DNA from 3 places in the Tissierella sp. QWL-11 genome. Region 1 is predicted to be linked to each of the others. Evidence: riboswitches for the same ligand, from Rfam matches in the RefSeq annotation. Region 1 holds a riboswitch; each other region holds the start of a gene.
What was found. A riboswitch is a leader RNA that binds a small molecule or an ion and turns the genes downstream of it on or off. The one in region 1 is predicted to bind cyclic di-GMP.
Positions count from the first base shown of each region.

Region 2: it holds a riboswitch for cyclic di-GMP, as region 1 does, so the genes downstream of both, AC4PG3_RS07685 (type II secretion system protein) here and AC4PG3_RS11380 (transglutaminase-like domain-containing protein) in region 1, are expected to answer to the same signal.
Region 3: it holds a riboswitch for cyclic di-GMP, as region 1 does, so the genes downstream of both, flgB (flagellar basal body rod protein FlgB) here and AC4PG3_RS11380 (transglutaminase-like domain-containing protein) in region 1, are expected to answer to the same signal.

Region 1 is NZ_CM178750.1:2,272,940-2,279,463, reverse strand. Features, by position in the region: gene AC4PG3_RS11385 ([FeFe] hydrogenase, group A) at 1-1,621, shown strand, start outside; cyclic di-GMP riboswitch class I at 1,896-1,969, shown strand; gene AC4PG3_RS11380 (transglutaminase-like domain-containing protein) at 1,983-2,768, shown strand; gene AC4PG3_RS11375 (CtsR family transcriptional regulator) at 2,842-3,300, shown strand; gene AC4PG3_RS11370 (UvrB/UvrC motif-containing protein) at 3,316-3,822, shown strand; gene AC4PG3_RS11365 (protein arginine kinase) at 3,827-4,855, shown strand; gene AC4PG3_RS11360 (ATP-dependent Clp protease ATP-binding subunit) at 4,857-6,524, shown strand, end outside.
Region 2 is NZ_CM178750.1:1,585,841-1,592,364, reverse strand. Features, by position in the region: gene AC4PG3_RS07700 (GspE/PulE family protein) at 1-708, shown strand, start outside; gene AC4PG3_RS07695 (type IV pilus twitching motility protein PilT) at 723-1,775, shown strand; gene AC4PG3_RS07690 (type II secretion system F family protein) at 1,784-2,983, shown strand; cyclic di-GMP riboswitch class I at 3,073-3,160, shown strand; gene AC4PG3_RS07685 (type II secretion system protein) at 3,383-3,817, shown strand; gene AC4PG3_RS07680 (prepilin peptidase) at 3,986-4,747, shown strand; gene AC4PG3_RS07675 (prepilin-type N-terminal cleavage/methylation domain-containing protein) at 4,839-5,150, shown strand; gene AC4PG3_RS07670 (hypothetical protein) at 5,853-6,098, shown strand; gene pilM (pilus assembly protein PilM) at 6,243-6,524, shown strand, end outside.
Region 3 is NZ_CM178750.1:4,551-11,074, forward strand. Features, by position in the region: gene fliF (flagellar basal-body MS-ring/collar protein FliF) at 1-1,301, opposite strand, end outside; gene fliE (flagellar hook-basal body complex protein FliE) at 1,325-1,624, opposite strand; gene flgC (flagellar basal body rod protein FlgC) at 1,655-2,062, opposite strand; gene flgB (flagellar basal body rod protein FlgB) at 2,077-2,454, opposite strand; cyclic di-GMP riboswitch class I at 2,495-2,569, opposite strand; gene AC4PG3_RS00050 (hypothetical protein) at 2,687-3,061, opposite strand; gene fliS (flagellar export chaperone FliS) at 3,046-3,408, opposite strand; gene fliD (flagellar filament capping protein FliD) at 3,423-4,856, opposite strand; gene AC4PG3_RS00065 (flagellar protein FlaG) at 4,862-5,233, opposite strand; gene AC4PG3_RS00070 (flagellin N-terminal helical domain-containing protein) at 5,374-6,507, opposite strand.

The sequences.
Region 1 (6,524 bases):
TGGAATAGACTTACCTACCTTTTGCTATCATTCAGAGTTAAGTATCTATGGAGCTTGTAGAATGTGCATTGTAGAAGATGAAAGAGGGAAGATATTTACATCATGTTCTACTATTCCTAAAGATGGAATGAAGATATTTACGAATACATCTAGATTGAGAAGATATAGAAAGACAATATTGGAGCTTTTACTTTCAAATCATGATAGAGATTGTACAGCTTGTAATATTACAGGAAGATGTGATTTAAGAAAACTATCCCATCGTTTCGGTATAGAAAATATTAGATTTGATGAAACAGATAAAAATTTACCAATAGATGATTCGAGCTGTGGAATAGTAAGAAATCCTAATAAATGTATATATTGTGGAGACTGTGTAAGGGTTTGTGAAGAAGTCCAGGGAGTTGCAGCCCTAAGCTTTACTCATAGAGGATCTAATATGAGAATATCTCCTGCTTTTAATAAAAATATTGGAGAAGTAAATTGCGTAGATTGCGGTCAGTGTAGAACAGTTTGTCCTACTGGAGCAATTACTGTAAAAGACGATAGAGAAAAGTTTTGGGATGTTGTATCTGATAGTAGTAAAAGAGTAGTAGTACAAGTTGCACCAGCTGTTAGAGTAGCTCTAGGAGAAAGATTTGGTTTGTCCTCTGGTGAAGTAACTATAGGAAGAATAGTAGCATCATTGAGAATGATGGGTGTAGATGAAGTTTATGACACAGCTTTTGCTGCAGATATGACTGTTATAGAAGAGAGTAATGAGTTCTTAGAAAGACTTACTAGTGAAGAAGATCTACCTTTATTTACTTCCTGTTGTCCAGGATGGGTTAAATTTGCAGAACACAAGTATCCAGAGTTAAAAGACAATATTTCTTCTTGTAAATCTCCACAGCAAATGTTTGGAGCAGTAATAAAGGAATATTATAAGGCAAAAGATAAAGAAGAGAATAAGGAAACTGTAATGGTTTCTGTGATGCCTTGCACAGCTAAAAAAGCTGAAGCAGCTAGAAAAGAATTTGAAATTAATGGAGTTAGAGATGTAGATATAGTTATCACTACTCAAGAATTAGCTAGAATGATCAAAGAAGCTGGAATTATCTTTGACAATTTAGAAGATGAATCCTTTGATATGCCTTTTGGTCTAGCAAGTGGTTCAGGAATAATCTTTGGAGCTACTGGTGGAGTTACAGAAGCTGTTGTCACAAGATTGCTAACTGACAAACCAGATCATTTAGCTAAAGATATAATATTTAAAGATGTTAGAGGTTTAGAAAATATTAAAGAGGCAGTTTTTGAATTCAATGGTAGAGATATTAGGATAGCAATAGTTCATGGGTTAAAAAATGCAGATGAATTAGTTAAAAAAATAAAATCAGGAGAAAAGGAGTATGATTTTATTGAAGTTATGGCTTGTCCAGGCGGATGTGTTTCAGGTGGAGGACAGCCAGCACCTATTGATACTAATATGAGAAAAAATAGAGCCAAGGGACTTTACAAAATAGATAGAACATCATTTATTAAAAGCTCAGAGCATAATCCCCTAGTAACATCCTTATTTGATGGATTATTAAAACACAGAAAAGACTTGATTCATGTTCCAAAGGAAATAGATAAAGAATAATATATTATTTTAGGGATGGTTTTACTGCAAAGTGGCAGAAAATCCATCTCTAAATACAGAGTATTAATAGCGTATTTGACAGGGATTTTAGAAAGAGTAAATAAAAGAGGAATAAAAGTTAAATATCCATAACAAATTAAGAAATTAATGTGTTTTTATTTAGAGTAGAATTTTATTTTGATTATTCTATTCCAAATTGGGCAAATATATTGTATAATAAGAATGTAGTATTTTAAAAAAGTTAATATTATTTAAAAAAAGTTTGAAAACTTTCAAACGATAATGGCAAACTTAGAGAAATCTAAGGACGCAAAACTATAGGGCCTTAAAGGGCAGCCAGTTACCGAAAGGGGAGTTCGCTTTGTTTAAAGGGAGAATTTATTTATTATTAGTATTTTTACTATTAATTTCGCCTATAAGTGAAGTCTATGGACAAGCTATGTATTCTTATGGAGTACACAGCAAAGGACATTTAGATATAGGTACCTCAAACTATGGAGATAATATGAGGTTATTAGTAGAGAAGGATAAGGAAAAATATTATTACAGTTTAAGTAGTAATCTTGAATCTATTCCACTACAACTTGGGAATGGTAATTATACAGTAAAAGTACTAGAAAATATTCAAGGTAAGAGATACAAAGTAGTTTCAAAAGAAGAAATTATTTTAAAAGAGTTCAACAAAAATACAGCTTTTTTAGCATCTGCTCAACCAGTTTATTGGGATAAGTCATCAAAGATTTCAGATTTAGCAAGTGAAATTACTAAAGATGCACAAACTGATATTGAAAAGATAAAAAAAGTATACAGTTATGTTTTAGAAAATATAGAATATGATGATTATAAAATAGATGATTTAAAGGATAATTATGTTCCTAATATAGATGAAACTTTAGAAACTAAAAAGGGTATATGCTATGATTATTCTGCAGTTTTTGCAGGAATGCTTAGATCTTTAAATATTCCTACTAAATTAGTTAAGGGATATAAGAATGATTTAGACTCATATCATGCATGGAATGAAGTGCTTATAGATGGAGAATGGCATATCATAGACACAACTTATGATGCAGCTTTACGAAGTGGGAATATAGATGTTAAAATGATAAAACAAGCTAATGAATATGAAAAGACAAGAGAGTATTAAATTTCACCCTAACTATTGTTAGGGTGAAATTTGGAGATTAAGGACAAAGAAAGTCAAAGTCAAGGAGGACTATATGGCAGGTTTAAGTAATATTATTGAAAAGTTTATTATAGATATGATTAAAGATGCTAATAATGGAGTAATAGAAATCCAAAGAAATGAAATGGCACAGAAGTTTGAATGTGCTCCTTCCCAGATAAATTATGTACTTTCTACTAGGTTTACTCCCTATAAAGGATATTATATAGAGAGTAAAAGAGGCGGTGGTGGGTATATAAAGATAATAAAGGTTAAAATAAATGAAGATAAAAATATGAGTGATTTAATAATAAACACCATTGGGAATTCTATAACTAAAAATAAGGCATATGATATTTTGGAAGGTCTCTACCAGGAAGGTATTATTTCTGAAAGAGAGAAAAACATTATAAAGGCAGCTATCAGTGAAAGAGTTTTAAAAAATGATTTTATAGACATAAATACAATTAGGGCAAATATTTTAAAAAATATTCTTCTAATTTTAATTGAATAAATGGGAGGTTAAAATATGATATGTGATTCATGTGGTAAAAATGAAGCGAATTTTCACTATACCAAGATTATCAATGGAAAAATGGAAGAAGAACATTTATGCAAAGAGTGCGCCTTTACACACTATGATTTTGATTTAAATAAACCTATATCCATGGATAAATTTTTCACTGGATTAATTGGCAATAAGCAAGAGTCGAAGGAAGACATAACAGATTTAAAATGTGAAGATTGCGGACTTACCTATTCAGAGTTTAAGGAAAGAGGAGAGTTTGGGTGTAGTAGATGTTATGTAAGTTTTAAAGATAAAGTAGAGCCTTTAATAAGAAGCTTACATGGACACAATGTTCACAGAGGTAAGATTCCAAAAAGTTCTGATGAAAAAATTTTCTTAAGAAGAGAAGAAAAAGATTTAAAACTAGAATTGGAATATTCTATTAAAAAGGAAGAATTTGAAAGAGCAGCTGTTATTAGAGATAGATTAAAGGATATAAAAGTAAAACTAAAAGATTATGAGGGGTGATACTATGGCTCTATGGCTAGAAGGTCTTTCAGTTGATGATGATGTGGCAATAAGTACTAGGGTTAGAGTAGCTAGAAATCTTTCTAAATATAAGTTTCCATCCAATATGTCTATAGAAGATAATGATGCTCTAGTATCAGATATATTAAATAGTGCAAAGGATATAATGGACAACGAGTACAAATATATGAGAACCCTAGACTTGTCTAAGACAGAACAACAAAGCTATGTGGAAGACCATTTGATAAGTCCTAATATGGTAAAGAAAAAGGATAGAAGTAGCTTTTTACTTCGAAAAGATGAAAGGGCTACTATTATGATAAATGAAGAGGACCATATAAGAATTCAAACCCTATTTTCGGGATTGAACTTAAAAAAAGCTTGGGAGCTGTGCTCTAAGATAGATGATGAATTGGATAGGAGTTTAGAGTATGCATATGATGAAAAACTTGGATATCTAACTTCTTGTCCTACAAATGTAGGTACAGGACTTCGTGCTTCTGTTATGGTACATCTTCCTTGTATTACAATGACTGGAAATATAAATAGTGTGGTTGAGGGTTTGAGAGAACTGGGTATAACAGTGAGAGGTATATATGGAGAAGGCTCCAGGGCTTTAGGAAATCTATATCAAATATCAAATCAAACCACATTAGGAGAATCAGAAGAAGAAGTAATGGATAAATTAGATAAAGTTATTAGACAAATAATTTCTAAAGAAAGAAGTATTAGAAATTATTTAAGAGAAAATATGAGCATAGAACTACAAGATAAGATATATAGATCTTTTGGAATTTTAAAGTATAGTAGAATTTTAAATTCAAAAGAATCCATGAGACATCTTTCCAATATTAGACTAGGTTGGGAATTAGGAATCTTGGAAAACCAAGGATATAAAGACATAATAAAGGTTATGATAGATATTCAACCAGCAAATATTCAACAAGGAATTGACAAGACTTTAACTGAAAAAGAAAGAGATATAGTTCGTGCGAATATAATTAGAGAATTTATTTTAGATATGGAGGGATAATATGGCTATGTTTGGAAGGTTTACAGAGAAAGCCCAAAGAGCCATTGTATTAGCTCAAGAAAAGGCAAAAAAACTAAAACACAATTATGTAGGTACAGAGCATCTTCTTTTGGGAATAATAGCAGAGGATACAGGTGTTGGAGCTAAAAGTTTAAAAGAAATGGGAGTAAGTTTAGAAAAAACTGAAAATCAAGTTTTAAAAGTCATAGGTGAAGGTGAGAGTGCTTCTGATATATTAGGATTTACTCCTAGGACTAAAAGGATATTTGAACTTAGCTTCATGCAAGCTAGGGAATTAGGTCATAATTATGTGAGTACAGAGCATTTGCTTCTAGGATTATTGGCAGAAGGTGAGGGAGTGGCAATTGTCATATTAGAACAACTTGGGGTTGATCTAAATCAATTGGCTAAGAAAATAGTAGAAAAGATTACTGATAATACTAATAAAAATTCTCAGAGCGGAGAAGTCAAGAAAAATCCAGGTACTAAAAATCTAGAAAAATATAGTGTGAATTTAAATAAACTTGCAGAAGAAGGAAAAATAGATCCTGTAATAGGAAGAAAGAAAGAAATTGAAAGGGTAATTCAAGTTTTAAGTAGAAGGACTAAAAATAATCCAGTTTTAATTGGAGAACCAGGGGTAGGGAAAACAGCAATAGCTGAAGGTCTTGCTCAAAGGATAATAGAGGGAGATATTCCTGAAATTATAAAAGATAAGAAAATAGTTACATTAGACCTTCCTGGGATGATAGCAGGAGCTAAGTACAGAGGCGAATTTGAAGAAAGACTTAAATCTACTATGAATGAATTAAAAGAAGCTGGAGATATTATTTTGTTCATTGATGAAATTCATACTATTATAGGAGCTGGAGCAGCTGAAGGAGCCATAGATGCTTCGAACATATTAAAACCTGTATTAGCTCGCGGAGAACTTCGAATGATTGGGGCAACCACTATAGAAGAATATAGAAAAAATATAGAAAAAGATTCTGCCTTTGAGAGAAGATTACAGCCTATTGTAGTAGAAGAACCAAATGTAGAAGATACCATAAAGATATTAGAAGGTTTAAGAGATAAATATGAAGCTCATCATAGGGTAAAGATTACGGATGAATCTATAAGGGCAGCAGCAGAGTTATCCCACAGATATATAACAGATAGATTTTTACCAGATAAGGCTATTGATTTAATAGATGAAGCTGCTTCTATGATTAGAGTAAATGCATATGTAGCTCCTAATGAATTAAAGACATTGGAAGAAAGATTAGAAGAGCTTCAACATGAAAAAGAGGAAGCAATTAATAGTCAAAACTATGAAAAGGCAGCAAGTATAAGAGATGAAGAGGGGAAAATAAAAAAAGAACTATCTGATAATAAGATACAATGGCAAAAAAGAAAACAGACAACTAATATGGTAGTAGGATATGAAGAAATTGCAAAGATAGTCTCAGACTGGACGGGAGTTCCTGTAAGTCGTATGACTACTGAAGAATCACAAAGATTATTATCTTTGGAAGATGAACTTCATAAAAAGGTAGTAGGACAAGAACAAGCAGTAGATGCTGTTTCTAACTCTGTGAGAAGGGCTAGAGTAGGACTAAAAGATCCAAACAAGCCTATAGGTAGTTTTATATTTGTAGGGCCTACAGGAGTAGGTAAGACCCATCTA
Region 2 (6,524 bases), 690 kb from region 1:
AAGACAACTACACTTTATACAGTGCTTCAAGAACTAAACAAGATAGAAAAAAACATAATAACTGTAGAAGATCCAGTAGAATATAAATTAAATGGAATAAATCAAGTGCAAACTAATCCAAAATCTGGACTTACCTTTGCAACAGGACTTAGATCTATTTTAAGACAAGACCCTGATATAGTAATGGTGGGAGAAATTAGAGATGGAGAAACTGCAGAAATAGCAATTAGAGCCGCCATAACAGGACACCTTGTATTATCAACACTACATACAAATGATAGTCCATCGACTATAGCAAGGATTATAGATATGGGAATAGAACCTTATTTAGTGTCCTCTGCAGTTATAGGGATAATATCTCAAAGATTAATAAAACTTCTTTGCCCTAAATGTAAAGAAGAATATTTTGCAAGTGATATGGAAAAAGAATTATTAGGCATATCAAAAGAAGAAAAATTAAAGCTCTATAAACCTATAGGTTGTAGTTCTTGTAATAATGGATATAAAGGTCGTGGTGCTGTACATGAGGTTATGCCTATAAATAAAAATCTAAGAAGATTAATAGATAAAGAAGTAAATATAGATGTAATAAGAAGAAAGGCTTTAGAAGATGGGATGAAAACATTATTGGAATCTGTATCAAATAGAGCCATAAAAGGAGAAACCCCATATGAAGAAGTATTAAGAGTAGGGTTTACCCTAGGATAGGAGTGATATATAAAATGGATTTAATAACATTATTAAGATTAGGTATGGAAAAAAAAGCATCTGATATCCATATAAACGTAGGATTGCCACCTACACTTAGGATAAATGGAGAACTTGTCAGAACAGAGGGAAATCCATTGTCACCTAAAGAAACCAAAGAACTAGTACATGCATCTTTAAATGAGAATTTGATTAGAACTCTAGAACAAAAAGGAGAAATAGACACCTCTTACTCTAATCCAGGTGTAGGTAGATATAGGATAAATGCATATAAGCAGAGGGGAAGCTATAGTATGGCTTTAAGAGTAATTCCATTAGAGATACCATCTATGGAAGAGTTAAGATTGCCAGAAGTGGTTAAAGAATTAGCGCGACTAAGAAGAGGATTAGTCCTTATAACTGGTCCTACAGGTAGCGGGAAGTCTACAACTCTAGCTGCAATGGTAAATCAAATAAATAAAGAGAGGAATTGTCACATATTAACCTTAGAAGATCCCATTGAGTATTTACACAGACATGAAAATAGTATAGTAAATCAAAGGGAAATTGGTTCAGATTCACTTAGTTTTTCCAATGGACTTAGAGCTGCTTTGAGACAAGATCCAGATGTTATCCTTGTGGGAGAGATGAGAGATTTAGATACTATATCCATAGCTTTAACTGCAGCAGAGACAGGGCATCTTGTATTATCAACTCTACATACTGTAGGGGCTGCAAAAACCATAGATAGAATTATAGATGTGTTTCCACCTCATCAACAACAACAAATTAAAGTTCAATTGTCAGGTGTAATACAAGGCATAGTTTCCCAGCAATTATTACCTAAAGCAGATGGGCTTGGAAGAATAGGAGCCTTTGAGGTGATGAGATCTACTTCAGCCATTAAAAACTTAATAAGAGAAGGTAAAGTTCATCAAATTGATACTGCTATTCAAACAGGAGCAAAATTTAATATGCAGACTATGGATAATTCTCTATTAGGATTATATAAAAAAGGATATATAACAAAAGAGTCAATTTTAAACCAATCTATAAACAAAGAATATGTAAATAGATATATTATATAGGAGGCAATATGATATACAAATACAAGGCAGTTTCTCTTTCGGGAGAAACCATAGAAGGTTTTTTTGAGGGAGATAAGGAGTCAGATGTAATTTCTATGCTTAAAGGAAATAATTATTTGCCTGTAAAAATAGAAAAGGATATAGAGGCAGATGCAAAGATAGATATATTCTCTCCAAAAGTTAAGAAAAAAGACTTAGCAGTTTTTTGTAGGCAATTTTATACCATGCTAGATGCAGGTATTGGTATAGTAAAATGTATAGATATACTTGAAAAGCAAACAGAAAACAAAGCACTTGTCAAAGCATTAGAAGATATTCATGGAGACGTACAAAAGGGATTTATACTATCTCAAGCAATGCTAAAACATAGAAATGTATTCCCAATTCTATTAATTAATATGGTTGAAGCAGGAGAGATAAGTGGTAATTTGGATACTATAATGGAGAGAATGGCAGTACACTTTGAAAAGGAAAATAAGCTTGAAAACAAAATAAAATCAGCAATGATCTATCCTATAGTTCTAGCTGTGGTATCCATAGCTGTAGTTATATTTCTATTAGTAGCAGTTATGCCTACATTTATCTCAATGTTTGAATCTAGCGGTCAAGATTTACCAATAGTTACACAAAACCTTTTAAATGTGAGCAATTGGCTTACAAGATATTGGTATATATTCTTTGGAGGTCTTATTGGATTGACGTTCACAATTACATTTTATAAAAAAACACCAAATGGTATGAGGTTTTTTGATGGACTAAAATTAAAAATCCCAGTATTAAAAGATACCTCTACAAAAATAGTCACATCAAGATTTACAAGAACTCTATCTACTCTTATTACAAGTGGAATACCACTTCTTGAATCAATAGAAGTGGTTGGAAAAGTAGTGGGAAATGTAGTAGTTCAAGATAGAATGGAAAAGATTATAGAAGATGTGAGAAAGGGAGTTTCTCTATCTCGAGCAGTAAGTGAAGTAGGAGTATTCCCACCTATGGTAGATTCAATGATAAAAATAGGAGAAGAATCAGGTACTCTAGATGACATACTATATAAGACAGCAGATTTTTATGATGAAGAATTAGAAGTATCACTACAAAAGCTTACGACTCTTATGGAGCCAATAATGCTAGTAATAATGGCAATAATTATTGGGTTTATAGTAATAGCAATGGCAATCCCTATGTTTGATATGGTAAATACTATATAGACATTTAATATATAACATAAAATAATCCATATATTGACATTTACTTTGTATTAATGTACTCTAAAATAGATTGAATTGTCAAAAAATAAATATTGCCTGGGCAAAGGTGGGGAAACTCACTGACGCAAATCCAGAGTCTAAATTATCAAAAGATAAGATAATCGTTCGGGTGCATAAATATCAGAATGGTTATTTATGCAGTTTTTTATACATTTTGTTAATCTTAGTGTATGTATAGCATCTTGAGTGAAAGCTTTTTAATCAAGTACAAGCTTCTCATTCTATTGTATCTGAACTTGCGAAGGATTTTTAATTTAAGTCGATTTTAAAGGTGGTGGTGCAAAAGGGCGAGGGTAATAGGAATTATAAATTTTTATAAACAAAAGGAGGAAAATGATTATGTTAAAACGGATTAACAAAAAAAGAAACAAGAAAGGTTTTACATTGGTAGAATTAGTAGTTGTTATTGGAATATTGGGTGTTTTAGCTGCATTGGCTGTTCCAAGATTGACTGGATCAAGAGATAAGGCAAATAGAAGCGTAGTGAGATTAAATCTTAGAACTATAGAGAGTGCTTTAAGTATAGCTGAGGCTGATGGAAAAGAAGTAATAGATATACCAAGCGATCAAGATTCTACTGATTCTAACAAAGGTGGTCTTGTTGGTTTAGGCTATTTAAATGCTGAACCAAAGGGCCCTTCAGGAGTAACCTATAAAATTGTTGAAAACAGAGCAACAGTTAATTTGAAAGCAGGTCAATTTGGATTTAAAAAATCTGATGGTAGTGGTGTAACAGCTGATGACTATACATTATTTGATCTATCAGAAGAATAAAGACATAAAACAAGTGATCTAGTTACATAATCCAATAACCTATTCAATATTCTGATAATTACTGAAAGAAAATATCCTCTGGTATGGAATATTATATTATGTAAAGAGATGTTGAGGACGTTTGTTTAGATAATATAAAAAATAAATCTTACATCAAAGGAGCAATTCATGACTACACTTATATTCATATATGGACTATTAATAGGATCATTTTTAAATGTATGCATATATAGAATACCAAGAGAAGGAAGTATAGCTTTCCCATCATCCCATTGTCCAAATTGTAATACGCCTTTAAAATGGTATGAGAATATACCCATGTTTTCTTATTTAATTTTAAAGGGAAGATGTAAATACTGTAAAGACAAAATTTCAATACAGTATCCATTAATAGAATTACTTAATGCAATCATTTACTTATTATTATTTTATAAATTTAAATTATCAATAGACTTTATATTCTACGCCCTTATATCATCAACATTAATAGTGATAACTTTAATAGATTTAAAAGAAATGATTATCCCAGATAGTTTAGTAATAACAATTCTAATACTATCTGTATTACATAAACTAACAAATAATATAATATATAAAATACCTATAAACTTCATTGACTCTATTGGAGGACTTTTAATAGCTGGAGGATTATTCTTAGCTATAATGATCTTATCAAAAGGCGGAATGGGTGGAGGAGATGTTACATTAGTTGGAGCTTTAGGATTTACCATAAGAATTAAATATATATTACTTACCATATTTTTATCTTTTATATTAGGTGGGATTATATCAATATTTTTATTAGCAACAAAACTAAAGACAAGAAAAGACCCCATTCCTTTTGCTCCATTTATTATATTAGGATTTATGATAACTTTATTTTGGGGAGAAGAATTGATTAATTGGTATTTCGGAACATTTTTTAAATAAAATAATTGATATATATATAGTTTAACTATCGAAAAAAATCATGATAATATATTAATTTCTCAACCTATTATATTTATTCAAGGAGTAGATTATGGTGAAAAATTTTAAAAAATCTAGAAATGGACTAACACTAGTAGAAGTTATAATTTCCATAGCAATAATTGGAATTATAATTGTTGGATTTTTATCATTATTTACAATGTCAGTGGAAACTAATAATAAATCGCAAACCACACTTGAATCAATATATCTTGGAAAAGACACTATGGAATTAATTTATTATTTGAGTAAAAATATTTCTTATAAGGATTTGGAAGCAAAATTAAACGATAATGCTTATACTAAAATATCAGAAAATATTTTTGGAGGAACTTTTTACAAAAGATATAATTATTATAAATGATTTCAAAAAAACAATGTTGAATACCCTAAAGATGAAGTTTCTATTCAATTATTAGAAATGGGAAGATTGTAGAGAGTATAAAATTATTTTAGTAGAAGAGATGAGGGATACTAAAAGAACAGTGAATACAATTATATCGTTAAATTAGAATAATCAAGAAACTGGAAATCTCCCTTCTAAATTGTTGTTTAGTATTGATAAGTTTGTCTTTGGTGGTTCTGAATTCAATGTTCATAGTAAAAAGACAACACTACTATGAATGGGGGGGCAGAAATAAATGTAAAAAAATATTTATTTTAAGCAATTAGATACTGGCGTTATTTAAGGGCAGACATATGGAGACCAAAGTGATTCAGGAGATATTTATTTAGATGGAAATGCTAAAAATTTAGACTCTGAGAGACAAATGTATAGAGATGTTTATACAAATAGAGATTTCATAGTAATGGGTGGAATGACAGTCTGTCCCAGCTTTAAAAGAGCCAGACTTTAGTTTTGAAGTCCCTGATTGTAAAATAGGATAGTTGGTATGAAAGCAAAGAATATGAAATAAAGGCTAATACTACAAGTGAAATACCAAAAAATGCTAAATGGTTTGTTAATAATTATAATAATACTGACTGGCAAAATATAAAGCGTGAAGTAGTTATAATTAGCAAGGGGGACATTATTCTTAGAGGAGATAAGGATTTAACTGGAGTCTTGATAGCTCCAGATGGAATAGTTAAATATACTAGTGGAAACTTCAATGGACTAATAATTAGTAATAAGGAGATAAACTACTCAGGTTGGGCTTCAGTTAACTTGAAAGATTTAGAAGAATACTTTGAAAGTTCAAATATTCCGATTAATACTAGCTGTAGTGGGAATGATAGTTCAAATAATAACGATAGTAAAAATAAAAATAATGTGCAGATTACTTTTAAATCAAAGATTAGAGAACAATAAATAAAGATCTTTTAAAATTATATTTTCAAAGTATAATTGTTATATCTGAACACAATTATATTTTAAAGTAGTGGAAATATTAATGGAGAAAAAAATATATATTAGGTATTCTAGGGAAATTAATATACTAAAAGGGGGATATATTTGAAATTATTCAACAATAACAACAACAAACCAAACATATCCATAGACTTTGGTTCATCTGAAATAAAAGTAATAGAGGGACAAGCTACAAAGGCTAATATAAACATCACTAAATCACAATCCCTTCAAATACCAAAAGGTGTCTATAGTGATGGAAGAATTTTAAATGAAGACAAGCTCATAAATATCTTTAGAGATTTTCTACAGACAAATAAGTTTAAAATGGATTTAAAGGCCTATGGAGTAATAAATAGCTCTTCTATAATAATTAGAGAAATAAAT
Region 3 (6,524 bases), 350 kb from region 1:
CCAAATATCAAATACTCTCCATATTTCTCTAAAAAGCTTCTATTCGCTTCTTCTTCAGCTTTTATAGCTGCTAATTCTTCTTGTAATTGAGTCTCATAAGTCCTATCAAACATGACTCCCTCTACTGTGATTTCATCTCCCCTAGCTGCATCAAATCCTGTAGCAGTTCTAACTATATTTTCTATAGTCTGAGATCTATCATCTGAAAGTGTTCCATCAAATACTACAGATGTAGTTATTTTATTTACCTTTCCTGGAGCCTTTATAGTAGTAGTAGTTTCTGTGGACAGTTCATTATTTGTAGTTTTGCTATAACTTTGATTTCCCTCATCTTCACCTTGAAATACATTGCTTGTATTATCTCCTATAAGTCCAGACTCCAATGCATCAGTGTTTATATCATTTCCACTTAAATCTATTTGTTCACTTCTTATCACTGGATCTTTGTATTCTATATTTGTAGTCTCCTGGGAATCAAAGTCTAAATCTGCAAATACAGAGACTTTTATCTTATCTCTACCAAATGCACTTCCTAAAATTTCGTTTAGATTATTTTCAATCTGTGTTTCAAAATCTTTTTTTACCTTCTGATGCTGATTTACAATATCTAAAGTATTTAATTCTTTTTCATCAGTTAATACTCCACTTAATAAATTTCCTTTAGAGTCTATTATCTTTATATTTTCATCTGGGAGATTTCCTACAGCACCAGATACTAAAGCTGCTATTCCCCTAATCATAGAATCATTTACCTTTTGATTTGGTTTAATATCTATTATTATAGATGCTGTAGCAGGCTTTTGTTCTGTTTCAAATATGCTTTTTTCAGACATTACAAGATTTACCTTTGCAGAATTTATAGGATCTAGTGACATAATAGACCTCTGTAGTTCTCCAGCTAAAGCTCGTTGGTACATTATCTTTCTATCATCTTCTGTTACCATAAGTCCTATATCATCAAATATTTCAAACCCTTTAGAGTTTTCTGGCATGTTTCCATCCATGGCAAGCTGAAGTCTATACTTGTCTACCTTTTCTTCATCTATAAGTATTTTTGTTCCATTTTCTTCTAGCTTATAATCTATACCTTTAAGTTCTAAATCATTCACTATATTTCCTGCATCTGCAAATTCTAGATTAGTAAATAAAGTCACATAGTTAGAATTATCAATAAAATTAGAGTATAGATATCCAAACAAAATCATACTAGATATTAATACAACCATAATAATCTTCTTTTTAGTGCTTATCTTTTCCCAACCCTCTTTTACTCCATTTAATTTTGTCTTGATATTTTCCATTAACTATAGCTCCTTAACAAATCTTATAATTGCATATTATTTATTTCTTTATAAGCCTCTATACATTTATTTCTAATTTGTACTGCAAGTTCTAAAGAGAGTCTTGCTTCTTCTGTTGCAATCATTACACTATGTAAATCTTCTATTTCACCAGCTATGAATTTTTCTGTCATTTCATCTGCCCTTATCTGCATATCATTTACTCTATTTATTTCATCTTTTATAATATCTTTAAAAGAAGCCTCTCCTTCTGAATTAGAGTCTATTTGTTTTTCTAAATCTAATCCTGCTACTAATCTATTATTTAAAGAAGATATATTCATCTTTCCACCTCCATATTTCTATATACTAAATTAGCCCTTTGAAATCTCAAGAGCTTTTTTAAGTAGATTTTTACTTGTATTTAAAGCTGTTACATTTGCCTCATATGTTCTTTGGGTCTTTATAAGATTTATCATTTCATCTGCCATATTTACATTTGGCATCAGTAGATAGCCATTTTCATCTGCATCAGGATGATCTGGATCGTGCATTGTCTTCATATTCTCTGTATCTTCAAAGATTTGTGTAACTCTTACTCCAGAGCTTGTCTCTTCTTTTAAAAGCATTTCTTCAAATAATACTTCTTTTCTTCTGTAGGGTCCACCATCTTCTGTTCTAGTCGTATTTACATTTGCTATATTTGTAGAGATTACATCCATTTTAAGCCTTTCTAGGCTCAATCCACTTGCATTTATCCGCATAGAATTAAATACCGACATTTCCTAGCCTCCTTTTACCTGTTAATTACATAATTTAAATTAGATAATTTACTGCTAATTTGTCTTATCAAGACATTATAATAAATTTCATTGGCTGCTAATTCTGTCATTTCTAAATCAATATCTACATTATTTCCATTTTCAGTCATAGAAATAGTTTCTCTTTTTTCTACCTGGGGCTCTAAATCTTCTATAGATTCTATACCAAAATGTCTTTCATCTGTCTTCTTCATATGTATTTTTTTTGCATCTAATAAATATTTTTCAAATTTTACTCTATTTGCCTTGTAATTAGGTGTATTTATATTAGATATATTGCTTGAAATATTTTTTTGTCTTAGTGATGAAGCATCCATCGCTTTTTTTATTAAATCATAACTAAAATCTGACATTTCTTCCTCCTTTATAAATTCTCGCACAAAAAACTCCCCCTTCGGAATCTGGCTATCTCATAGAGACCCTACAGCTTTGCGTCCTTATGTCGCCATAAGTTTGCCCTTTCGACAAGAAGTTTCTTTCAATGACAAAAGTATATCATAAGGATTTATTTTAAACAACAAAAAAAGGAAAAAAGACTATAATTTATAATTTATTCTTCTTTTTTCCCCTAATATGACAATGTTTTTAAAAATCTCTATCTATGAATATGGAATTTTTATTTTGTTTGATATAATTATCTTTTATTTTGTCCTTGCGGCTTAATTGTTTGATTATCTTTTTTACTTCGTCTTGTCTTTTAGATAGACTATCTAAAATCTTTTGTTCTCCATCAAGTATTAAACTTATATTCTCTATATAGTCTTCATTTTTATATGAAAGATTATCATTTCCTAAAGCTTCCTCTAGAGACCTTAATTTGTCTATCTTTACTCTATTTTTTTCTATGATTTCTATCCCAGACTCAGCGCTTCCATCCCAAGAATTTATATTTATAATTAAAGATTCTAATATTTTCTCTCTAGTTTTTAGTAAATCTTTTATATTTATATCTGAATCCATGTATCTCTCAACTCTTTCATATAACCTCTTACTTCTACTACAGCTTCTATATCCTTATCTATATTACCACGAACCAATCTATTATACATATAATCATAGAGTTGATATAGATTATTAGCTATATCTCCACCCTTTTCAAAATCAAGAGTTATCATAAGCTCTGCTATAATATCTTGAGCCTTAATCATATACTTATTTGTATTTTCAAAGTTTTTTTCTTCTAGAGCCAATTCAGCAAGGTTTAGATTTTTGATGGCCCCATCATATAGCATTATTAAGAGTTTTTTCTTTGGTGCAGTATTTACTTGATTTTTCTTATATATATCCCTTGCATATGCTTGATTCATGTTTTTCACTCCTTTTATTTCTTGCCACCTATATTCATTGAATCAATTTGTCCTTGTAACCAAGACATCTGACTCTCTGCCTTCATCATAGCCACATCTAATGCTGAAAACATCTTTATATAGTACTCCTCTTTTCTCTCCATACGAGTCTCAAATTCTTCTATTCTTTTATTTAAATCCTTTAGAGTCTTGTCATAGCTCTCTGTTTTTGTCTTTATAATTCCATTTTTCTTTGAGATAAACCCATCTATTTGAGAATTTATCCTATTGACAAATCCTATTTCCTTGTCATCTGCAGTCTTACTTGAAAAGAAGTTTATTACATCTTCAGGATTTTCCTTTAAAGCCTCTTTAAATTTAGATGAATCAAATTTTAATTGACCAAATTTATCTATGGTCTCAACTCCAAGTTGAGATATATCACCTATATCCGTATTTGGATTTCCCTTTATAGCTGAAGTAACCATCTTCCTTAGACTAGAATGAAGCCTCATAAGTGAACTATCTCCAGATAATGTTCCCTTACTACCTGGTACTTCTGGGTCTCCTGCCTTCAACTTGTCCTCTATAAATTGAATAGTAGAATTATATTGATCTACAAAATCCTGAATTGCCTTTGTGGTTTTTTCGGTGTCCATGGTTACATTTACTGTATCAGTTGTAGTAGTATCCCCATGAGCTTTTTTTAGATTTATAGTTGTATCTTCTATTACATCATCTATAGAGTTTGAATCTCTCTCTACTGATACTCCATTTATAGTAAATTTAGCATTTTGACCTTGATTGTCTGCAGTTGAACTTGCTAGGCCTAAATCACTTAAAATAGTCCCCTCGGAATCTTGGAGAGTTATCTTCCTATTTCCAGTATTTTCATCTGTAAGGATTATTCTATTGTCTATGATACTGGCAGATACACCAGTTCCCTTTACTGTATTACCTTCACTATCTTTTGAATCGTTGGTCATATTATTTATCTTTTCTACTATATCCTTAAGGCTATCTTCAGCTTTTACTTCTATAGTAGTACCAGGGTCTTCAGGTAGAGCATCATGATTTTTTATTATAAATTTACCAGCTTTTCCAAGTTCATCTGTGATCTCACCTTCAATTCTATTGCTGCCTATAATACTTGTATTTGTAGCTAATCGTTCTACATTTATATTATACTTTCCAATTATAGAATTTTTAGAAGGAGTAATAGTCACATAATCTTCATTTGTAGATGTGGAAGTCTTAGAATTGAAGGTATCAGAACTACCTAAGTTTTTGATTTTTTCAAATAGAGAATTTAACCTAGTATTGATATCCTTCCAAGCATTCTGAGTTTCTGTAATACTAGTCTTTTTATTTGCATATTGAACTAAGGGCATTCTTTCAACCTGCATTAGACCATCTATACTAGAACTATCTATTCCTGAATATGATCCCATAAAATTAATTCCTGCCATTTAAATCATCCTCTCTCATCTACCAATATCCCAACCAAATCCCATATACTTGCAACAAGATCTAGTATCTTCTCTGGTGGAATCTCTTTTACTACTTCATCTGTTTCATTGTCTATAAGTTTTACCATCATGCGTCCAGTTCTCTCATGGACTTTAAATTCAAATCTATTATCATCTTTAAAGACTATTCTATTTGTATCCTCAACAGCCTTTTCAAGTTCTTCTCTATTATAAAACCTTTTGCCCTTTTCATCTCCATACTTTTCCCACACAGGTTCTATAGGTTTTCTCTGTCTTAAATTGTTTTCCAAGGGCTTTTTATCCAATTTTTCTACTGTTTTATGTGTTTCTACTACAGGTCTACTGATATATATCATATTTTTCACCCCTAGTATTATTTAGAAGTAAAGCCGACAATTATGTCGGCTTTATTACCTTTTTTAATTATACTACTTTATTATCACTCTGTGAATAATATCTCGAAAATTTAGTAACTCTAAATAATTTTCTTAATAAATTATTGTAATAACTGTAATACTGATTGTGGCATTTGATTAGCTTGAGCTAACATTGAAGTAGCTGCTTGGCTAAGAATATTGTTCTTAGTGAAGCTCATCATTTCTTCTGCCATGTCTACATCTCTGATTCTACTCTCAGCAGCTGAAAGGTTCTCTGATGTAGCTGTTAAGTTATTGATTGTGTGGTCTAATCTGTTTTGAACAGCACCTAGTTTTGATCTTTCTGTTGACACTGATGATATTGCTGCATCAATTGTTTCTATTGCTGAATCTGCTGCTGTTTGTGAAGATACATCTATACCTGATTTTGCTGATAAGTCTGCATCTAGTGTATTAATATCTGTTGAAGCTACAGCAGCAACTTGTACTGTAGTCCCATCTTCACCAGTAGTATATTCAGTAGTTATACCTAGCCCTTCCAAAGCTGACTTAATTTCTGCTGTAGTTGCTGTACCAGCACTTCCATCTGTGGATTTCAATGTAACCACAACTGCATCACCTGTCTGTTCTGCAGTAGTTTCTGTTGTAAGAGCTGCACCTACTTTATACTCTACAGTAAGATTTTCATTTCTAGTAGCTATATCTAGCTCACCAGCTGTACCTGAGTAAACCTTACCTTCAACACCTAGCTCTTTTGATCTCATATCACCTACTGAAAGTTTCATACTTTGACCTTTGTTAGCACCAATTTGGAAAGTTAATCCATCTGTCTCTAAGTTTCCATTAAGAAGCTTTTGAGTATTGAATTCAGTATCATTTCCGATTCTTGAAATTTCTGTTGCTAACTGATCCATTTCCTTTTGGATTTCTGCTCTATCTGAATCTGTATTAGTATCATTTGCTGACTGAACTGCAAGTTCTCTCATTCTTTGAAGAATTGAGTGAGTTTCGTTAAGTGCACCTTCTGCTGTCTGAATTAGTGAAATTCCGTCTTGAGCATTTTTAGCTGCCTGCTTAAGTCCTGATACTTGTCCTCTCATTTTTTCTGATATTGCTAGTCCTGCTGCGTCATCTCCTGCTTTATTGATTCTAAGACCTGATGATAATTTTGCTAATGAATTACTCTTAGCATTATTTGCACTTGTAAGTCTTGAATAAGTGTTCATAGCTGAAATATTTTGATTAATTCTCATTATTAATTCCTCCTTGA